Regions from separate parts of the Streptomyces sp. NPDC086549 genome, predicted to be linked through region 1. Evidence: riboswitches for the same ligand, from Rfam matches in the RefSeq annotation. Region 1 holds a riboswitch; each other region holds the start of a gene.

Region 1 (3,251 bases):
TCGAGAGCCGTGCCGGGCGCGATCTCCCGGCGCTCCCCGTTGACCGAGATGTTCATGCGGGCTGCTCCGAGGGGACGTGGACCGAGGAGGCGGTGAGCGCGGCGCCGAAGCGCTTCGGGGTGAAGGGGCGGGCCTCGTCCGGGAGTTCCCCGGTGGCCAGGACGTGCGCCATGACGTCGCCGGTGACCGGGGTGAGCAGCACGCCGTTGCGGAAGTGCCCGGTGGCCAGCAGCAGCCCGTCGAGGTCGGTCGGGCCGAGCAGCGGCGCGTTGTCGGGGGAGCCGGGGCGCAGTCCGGCCCGGGTCTCCGTCAGCGGCAGTTCGGTGATCCCCGGCACCAGTTCATGGGCGTCCCGCAGCAGTTCGTACACGCCACCCGCGGTCACCGTCGTGTCCCAGCCCAGCTCCTCGCTCGTCGCCCCCACGACCAGCTCGCCGTTCTCCCGGGGCACCAGGTACACGTGCCCGCCGCGCACCACGGCCCGCACGGTACGGCTCAGGAAGGGCGCGTGCCGCTCCGGCACCGTCAGACGCACCACCTGCCCCTTCACCGGCCGCACCGGCGGCAGCACGTCGTCCGGAACGCCCGCGAGCCGCCCGCTCGTGCTCCCGGCCGCGAGCACCACCTGGCCCGCGTCCAGCGCGTCGCCCTCGCGTGTGACGACACCGGCGGCCCGTTCGCGTACGACCGACAGCCGGTCCGCCCATGTGCGGTGGAACACCACTCCCGCGCGCTCGCACGCGGCCACCAGCGCGCCCGCCAGCCGCCGCGGATCGATCTGGTCGTCGCCGTCGACCCGCAGCCCCCCGCGCACACCCGGGGCGAGCATCGGCTCCAGACGCCGGCACTCCCGCCCCGACAGCCACTCGGACTGCAGACCCGACCGCTGCTGCAGGGCGTGCAGTTCACGCAGATGGGCGCGGTCGTCGGCATCCAGCGCGACGGCGAGCGTGCCGCAGCGGCGATAGCCGAGGTCGTGGCCGGTCAGCTCGGTGAGCTCGGCCGCGAAGTCCGGGTAACGGCGGGCGGACGCGAGGTTCAGACCGAGCAGGGTCTCCTCGCCGTAGTGCAGTTCCGTGACCGCGGCCAGCATCCCGGCAGCCACCCACGCGGCTCCGCCGCCCGGTTCCGGGTCCACCACGGCCGTGCTGAAGCCGCGTTGCGCGGCACGCCAGGCCGTGACCAGGCCGATGATTCCGCCCCCGATGACGAGGACGTCTGACGTACGTGACGACATGGGCGTCCAGCCCCTCCCTTCGCCGGCATGACCCGGATCAGGTTCGTACGGTCGGAGGCCGCCAGCCTCCCTCTCAGCCCGGTGCGTCCGGGCTCCCGCGAGTGCTTGTACGTCGGCCACCCTAGCCCGCGGGGCTCCGCCCTGGGAGTGGGGGTCGCGGCGGGGCAGCAGACCGAGTGTTGTCCGGCGCTGTGGAATAGCTCACTCAGCACGCCCCCTGACTGACAGTTTGTCAGTTGTCTATGGTGATCGGGTGAGCGAGCAGACACAGCAACGGGGCACGTCACAAGGGCGGCGCGTGGTCGTCGTCGGCGCGGGGATGGCCGGGGTACAGACCGCGGTCGCCCTGCGGGAGCAGGGCTTCACCGGCACGATCACGCTGATCGGCGCGGAGCCGCACCAGCCGTACGACCGTCCGCCGCTGTCCAAGGCAGTACTGCTCGGCAAGGCCGAGGGTTCCGCCTTCGAGGTCGACTTCGAGTCGCTCGGCATCGAACTCCAGCTGGGCCGCGAGGCGCTGGGCGTGCGCCCCGCCGGCCATGAGCTGGACACCGAGTCGGGGCCCGTACCGTACGACGTCCTGGTCCTCGCGACCGGCGCCGAACCGATCCGGCTGCCCGGCACGGAGGGCGTCCCCGGTGTGCACCTGCTGCGCACCCTGGACGACGCGGAACGGCTGCGGCCGGTGCTCTCCCGGCAGCACGACATCGTGGTCGTCGGTGCGGGCTGGATCGGCGCCGAGTTCGCCACGGCGGCCCGCGAGGCGGGCTGTGCGGTGACGGTCGTCGAGGCCGCCGACCGCCCGCTCGCGGGAGCGCTCCCGGCCGAGGTGGCCGCGCCGATGGCCGCCTGGTACGCGGACAGCGGCGCCACTCTGCGCACCCACGCGCGCGTGGAGCGCGTCGAGCCGGGCGCTGTGGTGCTCGACGACGGCGCACGGCTGGCCGCGGGCGCCGTCGTGGTCGGCATCGGCGCGCGTCCCGCCACCGACTGGCTCGCCGGCTCGGGCATCGAGCTCGGCGCGCACCGCGAGGTCGTGGCCGACGACCACCTTCGCACCTCCGCCCCCGACGTGTACGCGGTCGGTGACTGCGCCTCCTTCCCGTCGGCCCGGTACGGCGAGCGCCTGGTCGTCCACCACTGGGACAACGCGCTCCAGGGCCCGCGCACCGTGGCCGCCAACATCATCGGCGAGGCCCCGGCCGTCTACGACCCGGTCCCGTACTTCTGGTCCGAGCAGTTCGGCCGCTTCGTCCAGTACGTCGGCCACCACGCGTCGGCCGACACGCTGCTGTGGCGCGGCGACCCCCTCGGGCCGGCCTGGACCGTGTGCTGGCTCCGGGAGGGCCGGCTCGTCGCCCTGCTGGCGGTGGGCAGGCCGCGGGACCTGGCGCAGGGGCGGCGGCTGATCGAGGCGGGCACGCCGGTGGACCCGGAGCTCCTGACGGACCCGGCACGGCCCCTGAAGGAGGCGACGGTACGGTAGTGAAAACGCCCAGCTCGGACGGGCCCGACTTCCTACTGTCAGTCAGGGATGGCACGCTGTTTCCGTGACCGAGATTGACGCAAAGACCGATGCTCTCGTTTCCGCCTGGCTCACGCTGCCCGACATCGCCGAACAACTCGACGTCGAGGTGACACGTGTGCGGCAGCTGGTCAAGGAGGGCCAGCTCATCGCCGTACGCCGTGGCGAGAACCGCGCGCTGCACGTCCCCGCCGCCTTCATCGACGGGGACAAGGTCGTCAAGGGCCTGTCCGGGACCCTGACGCTGCTGCGGGACGACGGCTTCACGGACGAAGAGATGCTGGAGTGGCTCTTCACACCCGACCCCAGCCTGCCCGGCACCCCCGCCCAGGCCCTGAGCGAGAACCGTGGCACGGAGGTGAAGCGCCGCGCCCAGGCGCTCGCCGTCTGACCCGAACCGACCGATCCGACGCACCGGTGCCCGCGCCCGGGGCAGGACCACGGGGCCGTGGCCGAGGCCGGCCGCGGCCCCGCGGCGTCTTCCGGGGC
Region 2 (3,251 bases), on a different contig from region 1:
CGGCGACGGTGGCGAGGACACCGGCCAGCAGCGCCCACTGCCCCGTCCCGCGCGGCCGGCGTGCCGTCACCGACGCGTCCACCAGCCGCAACGCGGTCTCCCGGCGCCGTACCGTCCAGGCGTGCACGGCGAGGATCGCGCCCACCGCGACGAACTGGACGATCGTGAGGACCGCGGCCGTGGACAGGTCGAAGATCTCGGAGGTCTGCCGGTAGATCTCCACTTCGAGAGTGGAGAAGGTGGGGCCGCCGAGGATCTGCACCACACCGAAGGAGGTGAAGGTGAACAGGAACACCATCAGCGCGGCGGCGGCCACGGCGGGGGCCAGCGCCGGGAGGGTGACCTTGCGCCAGGCCGTCAGCGGCGAGGCGCCCAGCATGCGCGCGGCCTCCTCCTGACGCGGGTCGAGCTGTGACCACAGGCCGCCGACCGTCCGTACGACGACCGCGTAGTTGAAGAAGACGTGCGCCAGCAGGATCGCCCACACGGTCGTGTCCAGCCGTACGCCCCACAGGTCGTCGAGCAGCCCGCCCCGGCCGACCAGCGCGAGGAACGCCGTACCCACGACGACGGTGGGCAGCACGAACGGAACGGTGACGACGGCCCGCAGGACCTGCTTGCCCGGGAAGTCGAGGCGCGCGAAGACATACGCGGCGGGCAGCGCCACCAGCAGGGTGAGCGCGGTGGAGGCGAGCGCCTGCCAGGTGGTGAACCACACAACGTGCCGGATGTCGGACTGCGTGACGACGTCCACGATCCGCCCGAACCGCCAGGCTCCGTCGACCTTCAGTCCGCGGGCGACGATCGCGGTGACGGGGTACGCGAAGAACAGCGCGAAGAACGCGACCGGCCCGGCCATCAGCCCGAGCCGCGCCGCGTTCCCCCTGCCGCCCTTACGGACGGCGCCCTTGCGGGGGGCCGCTTCGGCTACTTCAGTACCAGCGACGTCCACGACTTGACCCACTGGTCGCGGTTGGCGGCGATCTTGTCGGGTGCCATGGTCTCGGGGTCCTTGGCGGCCGGGCCGTACTTCGTGAACTCGGCGGGCGCCTTCGCGCCCTGCACCACCGGGTAGACGAACATGTTGAGCGGCATGTCCTCCTGGAACTCCCTGGAGACCAGGAAGTCGATGAGCGCCTTGCCGCCCTTGGTGTTCCCCGCGTTGCTCAGCAGCCCCGCGTACTCGGTCTGACGGAAGCAGGTGCCGTCCGACACTCCGGTCGGGGCGGTGCTGGGCCTCGGCTTCGCGTAGATGACCTCGGCGGGCGGGGAGGAGGCGTACGACACGACGAGCGGCCGGTCGCCGTGCGCCTTCTTTCCGCCGGCAGACCCGGAGAACTCGTCGTTGTACGCCTGCTCCCAGCCGTCGACGACCTTGACGCCGTTGGCCTTCAGCTTCTTCCAGTAGTCCTGCCAGCCCCCGTCGCCGTACTTGGCGGCGCTGCCGAGCAGGAAGCCGAGCCCCGGCGAGGACGTGGACGCGTTCTCGGTGACGAGGAGGTTCTTGTACTCGGGCTTGACCAGGTCGTCGAAGGACTGCGGCGGGGTCAGCCTGTGCTTGCTGAAGTACGCCTTGTCGTAGTTGACGCAGATGTCGCCGGAGTCGATCGGCGTGACGCGGTGCTTGGCCTGGTCGACCCGGTACCGGGGCAGGACCAGGTCGGATCCCTTGGCCTCGTACGGCTGGAACAGCCCGTTGTCGAGGGCGCGGGACAGCAGGGTGTTGTCGACGCCGAAGAAGACGTCGCCCTGCGGGTTGTCCTTGGTCAGGATCGCCTTGTTGACGGCCTGGCCCGCATCGCCGTCGGGAAGGACCTTGACCTTGTAGCCGGACTGCTTCTCGAAGTCCTTGAGCACGTTCTTCGAGACGGCCCACGAGTCATGGCTGACGAGGGTGACGGTCTTGGAGTCCGCCGTCCCCTTGCCGTCGGACGACCCGCACGCCGTCAGCGAGGACAGCGTGAGGAGGCCGAGCCCGGCGGCGACGGCCACGAAGGTCTTGTTGTGCACTGGATTTCCTCCTGGGGTTGACCAGGAAGAGACGCGGCCCTGCCCGGGACCCGTGGAGGACTCCACCGGTGCCCGGGCAGGGCGCAACAGCTTGAGTAATGACCGAACTTCCTACCCAGAATGACCTGGGCGAGGTTCAGAGGGTCTGCGGCCAGGTTGCCGCACTCTCAGCGCTGTGGCGCTCCCCTGTCGGAATATGAAGATGTACTGACCGGGTCAGACTACCGCTCGGTGGCCGCGAGCTGACCACAGGCACCGTCGATCTCCTGACCACGGGTGTCCCGGATGGTGACCGGCACCCCGTGCGCCGCGATGGCCTCGACGAACGCCTTCTCGTCCTCCGGCCGGGAGGCGGTCCACTTGGAGCCCGGCGTCGGGTTCAGCGGGATCAGATTGACGTGCACGGGCTTGCCCTTGAGCAGCCGCCCGAGCCGGTCGCCGCGCCAGGCCTGGTCGTTGATGTCCCGGATCAGCGCGTACTCGATGGACAGCCGACGCCCGGACTTCGCGGCGTACTCGAACCCGGCGTCGAGCACCTCGCGCACCTTCCAGCGGGTGTTCACGGGGACGAGGGTGTCGCGCAGCTCGTCGTCGGGAGCGTGCAGGGAGATCGCCAGCCGGCACTTGAAGCCCTCGTCGGAGAACCGGTGGATCGCCGGGACGAGCCCGACCGTCGACACGGTGATGCCGCGCTGCGACAGCCCGAGCCCGTCCGGCTCCGGATCGGTGAGCGCCCGGACGGCCGCCACGACCCGCTTGTAGTTGGCGAGCGGCTCGCCCATGCCCATGAACACGATGTTGGACAGCCGGGCCGGACCGCCGGGCACCTCACCGTCCCGCAGTGCCCGCATCCCGTCCACGATCTGGTGCACGATCTCGGCGGTCGACAGGTTCCGGTCCAGCCCCGCCTGGCCGGTCGCACAGAACGGGCAGTTCATCCCGCACCCGGCCTGCGAGCTGATGCACATCGTCACCCGGTCCGGGTAACGCATCAGCACCGACTCGACGAGCGTCCCGTCGAACAGCCGCCACAGCGTCTTGCGGGTGGTCCCCTGGTCGGTCGACAGGTGCCGCACGACCGTCATCAGCTCGGGAAGCAGCGCCTCCTGCAGCTTGGCGCGCGAACCGGCCGGGATGTCGGTCCACTCGGCCGGGTCGTGCGCGTACCGCGCGAAGTAGTGCTGCGAGAGCTGCTTGGCGCGAAACGGCTTCTCGCCGATCGCGGCAACGGCTTCCTTGCG
Region 3 (3,251 bases), on a different contig from region 1:
GATCGACGGATACAGCCCGTGGATCAGACCGGTGCTGTCGTCCGTGTTGCCCGTCAGCGCCGCCCAGTCGATGAACTCCGAGCCCAGGATGCCGATCAGCACGAGCGAGACCAGCGTGCCGAGCACCGCGACCGATGTCCGGGCCGAGAGGCCGTGGCACATGTAGAGCGCGATCAGCATGATGGCACTCGCCCCGACCACCGCCACAACCAGCGGGTTCGAGCCCTGCAGGATCGCGGGCAGGATGAAGAGGGTCAGCACCAGGAAGCTGACGGCCAGCGCGACGAGCGCCATGATGCCGCGCAACCGGCCCACCACCACGACGGCGAGCGCGAAGATGCCGGCCAGCAGCGCCATCGGGAACTTCCGGTTCACGTCGGCGACCGAGTACTGCAGATCCTTCGGCGCCGAGGGCTCGTACGCGGCCACGACCTTCTCGCCCTGGTGCAACTGCCGCGGCTGGTCGGGCTGGACGATCTCCGTGAACGTACGGCCCTCGTCCTTGCCGGTGTCCACCCGGACGGTCGCCTTCTTGCAGGTACCGTTCGCCTCCTGCTGCGCGGAGTTGCCCTCGGCGGTGGAGGTGTCACCGGTCGGGGCCCCTCCCGAGGCGTTCACCGACTTGCAGCTCACCTCGACGACCTTGGTGACCGTGGCCTGCTGTGTCTGCCGGTCGAAGCCGACCCCCGTGCGCGCGTGGGACGGGGCTCCGCCGGGCCAGAGGACCACGAGCCCGACCACGACTGCCGCGGTGAACGGGATCAGGATCGCCGCGATGACCTTGCGCAGGTGCCTGGAGACGGGCGTTGCGGGGCCGTGACTGTGACTGTGCGAGTGGCCGTGTCCGCCGCTGCCGGATCCGGAGCCCTGACCGTGGTCGTGGCCGGGCCCCTCACTGTGCTCCGGCCTGTGCCCTTGGCCCTGCCCGTGGCCGTGGCCGTGCGGATCCTGCTGCATCGTGGTCACCGACCGATCATCGCAAGAACCACAGGGGCCCTCTGTTCACCGCGGCCGAATTGACGCTAGCGTGGAGGCACCTTTGCACACGCGGGAGCTCGGAGCACCGGGCTGAGAGGGCGCTGACCTCCGTATTCACGGTGTTTCACGTGGAACATGAGTTGTTTCACACGAAACACCGCCAGAGACGGAAACCGCTGCGTCGACCGCTGAACCTGTTACCGGGTAATGCCGGCGTAGGGAGTAGGTCTCATGACCAACAAGGACGCACGCACGCCTGCCTCCACGCAGAACGCGGCCAGTGGAAACGCGGCCGACGCAACCAGCGGGGAGGCCGGGAAGTCCATCGGCTGGCACAAGGGGTACATCGAGGGCTCACGCCCCGATCTGCGCGTGCCGGTCCGTCAGGTGCATCTCACCAACGGGCAGTCGGTCACGCTCTACGACACCTCCGGCCCGTACACCGATCCACTCGCCGAAACAGATGTCCGCAGGGGCTTGCCACCGCTGCGGGAGAACTGGATCATCGCCCGCGGCGACACCGAGGAGTACGCGGGACGTCCCGTCCGCCCCGAGGACGACGGGATCAAGCACACGTCTCCCCGCGGGGGCCTGCGCAACCTCGACGCGGTGTTCCCGGGCCGTCCCCGGCAGCCGCGCCGCAGCCGTGATGGCAAGGCGGTGACGCAGCTGGCCTATGCCCGCCGGGGCGAGATCACGCCGGAGATGGAGTTCGTGGCCGTCCGGGAGAACGTTTCTCCCGAGGTGGTCCGCGAGGAGATCGCGGCGGGCCGGGCCGTGCTGCCCGCCAACGTCAACCACCCGGAGATCGAGCCGATGATCATCGGCAAGCGGTTCCTGGTGAAGGTCAACGCCAACATCGGCAACTCCGCGGTGACGTCCTCCATCGAGGAGGAGGTCGAGAAGATGACCTGGGCGACCCGCTGGGGCGCCGACACGGTCATGGACCTGTCCACCGGTCGTAACATCCACACCACCCGCGAGTGGGTGCTGCGCAACTCCCCCGTCCCCATCGGCACGGTGCCGCTCTATCAGGCCCTGGAGAAGGTCGACGGCAGGGCCGAGGAGCTGACCTGGGACATCTACAGGGACACGGTCATAGAGCAGGCCGAGCAGGGCGTGGACTACATGACGGTCCACGCGGGCGTCCGCCTGTCGTACGTGCCGCTCACGGCGAACCGCAAGACCGGCATCGTCTCGCGCGGCGGCTCGATCATGGCGGCCTGGTGCCTCGCGCACCACAAGGAGTCGTTCCTGTACGAGAACTTCGAGGAGCTCTGCGAGATCCTCGCGGCCTACGACGTCACGTACTCGCTGGGGGACGGCCTGCGGCCGGGTTCGATCGCGGACGCGAACGACGAGGCGCAGTTCGCGGAGTTGCGGACGCTCGGGGAACTCAACCGGATCGCGAAGCGTTTCAATGTTCAGACCATGATCGAGGGCCCGGGACATGTCCCGATGCACAAGATCAAGGAGAACATCGACCTTCAGCAGGAGATCTGCGATGAAGCTCCGTTCTATACGCTCGGCCCGCTGACGACGGACGTCGCGCCGGCGTACGACCACATCACCTCCGGCATCGGTGCCGCGATGATCGCCTGGTGGGGCACGGCCATGCTCTGCTATGTCACGCCCAAGGAGCACTTGGGCCTGCCCAACCGTGACGACGTCAAGACCGGCGTCATCACCTACAAGATCGCCGCCCACGCAGCCGACCTCGCCAAGGGGCACCCAGGTGCGCAGGAATGGGACGACGCGCTGTCCGACGCTCGCTTCGAGTTCCGCTGGGAGGACCAGTTCAACCTCGCCCTGGACCCGGACACGGCACGGGAGTTCCATGACGAGACACTTCCGGCCGAACCCGCCAAGACGGCCCACTTCTGCTCCATGTGCGGGCCCAAGTTCTGCTCGATGAAGATCAGCCAAAGCATCGCGGAGCGGTTCGGCGGTGATGTGGCCGAGGGCGCCTCTGCCGAGGAGATCGCCGAGGGGATGCTCCAGAAGTCCAAGGAGTTCGCGGCCGGCGGGAACCGGGTGTACCTGCCGATGGCGGACTGACGCGCGGCCACTCAGGGCGCTGCCCCTGGATGGCGCATGGCTGTCCAAGGCAGCGCCTTGCGGCGTCTCCTTGCGATGACCCGTACTGCCCGACCGAAGGCAACTGCCCTACGCTCGGCCGGGTGATCACGTACCGAACGGAGGGGGTGGGCCGTGGTCCTTACGGATCTGGTCGAGGTGACGTCACACGAGCGGCTGGGCGAATTGCTCGGGGA

Evidence for each region. Region 1 has a riboswitch for thiamine pyrophosphate ahead of thiO (glycine oxidase ThiO). Riboswitches for the same ligand answer to the same signal wherever they lie in the genome.
Region 2: it holds a riboswitch for thiamine pyrophosphate, as region 1 does, so the genes downstream of both, ACIPSA_RS33840 (thiamine ABC transporter substrate binding subunit) here and thiO (glycine oxidase ThiO) in region 1, are expected to answer to the same signal.
Region 3: it holds a riboswitch for thiamine pyrophosphate, as region 1 does, so the genes downstream of both, thiC (phosphomethylpyrimidine synthase ThiC) here and thiO (glycine oxidase ThiO) in region 1, are expected to answer to the same signal.

What each region holds. Positions count from the first base shown of each region.
Region 1 covers NZ_JBIVBS010000001.1:329,834-333,084, reverse strand. The annotation lists gene thiS (sulfur carrier protein ThiS) at 1-56, opposite strand, end outside; gene thiO (glycine oxidase ThiO) at 53-1,237, opposite strand; TPP riboswitch at 1,235-1,346, opposite strand; gene ACIPSA_RS01520 (NAD(P)/FAD-dependent oxidoreductase) at 1,491-2,723, shown strand; gene ACIPSA_RS01515 (Rv2175c family DNA-binding protein) at 2,788-3,153, shown strand.
Region 2 covers NZ_JBIVBS010000013.1:108,934-112,184, forward strand. The annotation lists gene ACIPSA_RS33835 (ABC transporter permease) at 1-859, opposite strand, end outside; gene ACIPSA_RS33840 (thiamine ABC transporter substrate binding subunit) at 928-2,010, opposite strand; TPP riboswitch at 2,101-2,208, opposite strand; gene rlmN (23S rRNA (adenine(2503)-C(2))-methyltransferase RlmN) at 2,232-3,251, opposite strand, start outside.
Region 3 covers NZ_JBIVBS010000007.1:266,251-269,501, forward strand. The annotation lists gene ACIPSA_RS23775 (YibE/F family protein) at 1-957, opposite strand, end outside; TPP riboswitch at 1,038-1,217, shown strand; gene thiC (phosphomethylpyrimidine synthase ThiC) at 1,210-3,036, shown strand; gene ACIPSA_RS23785 (pyridoxamine 5'-phosphate oxidase family protein) at 3,190-3,251, shown strand, end outside.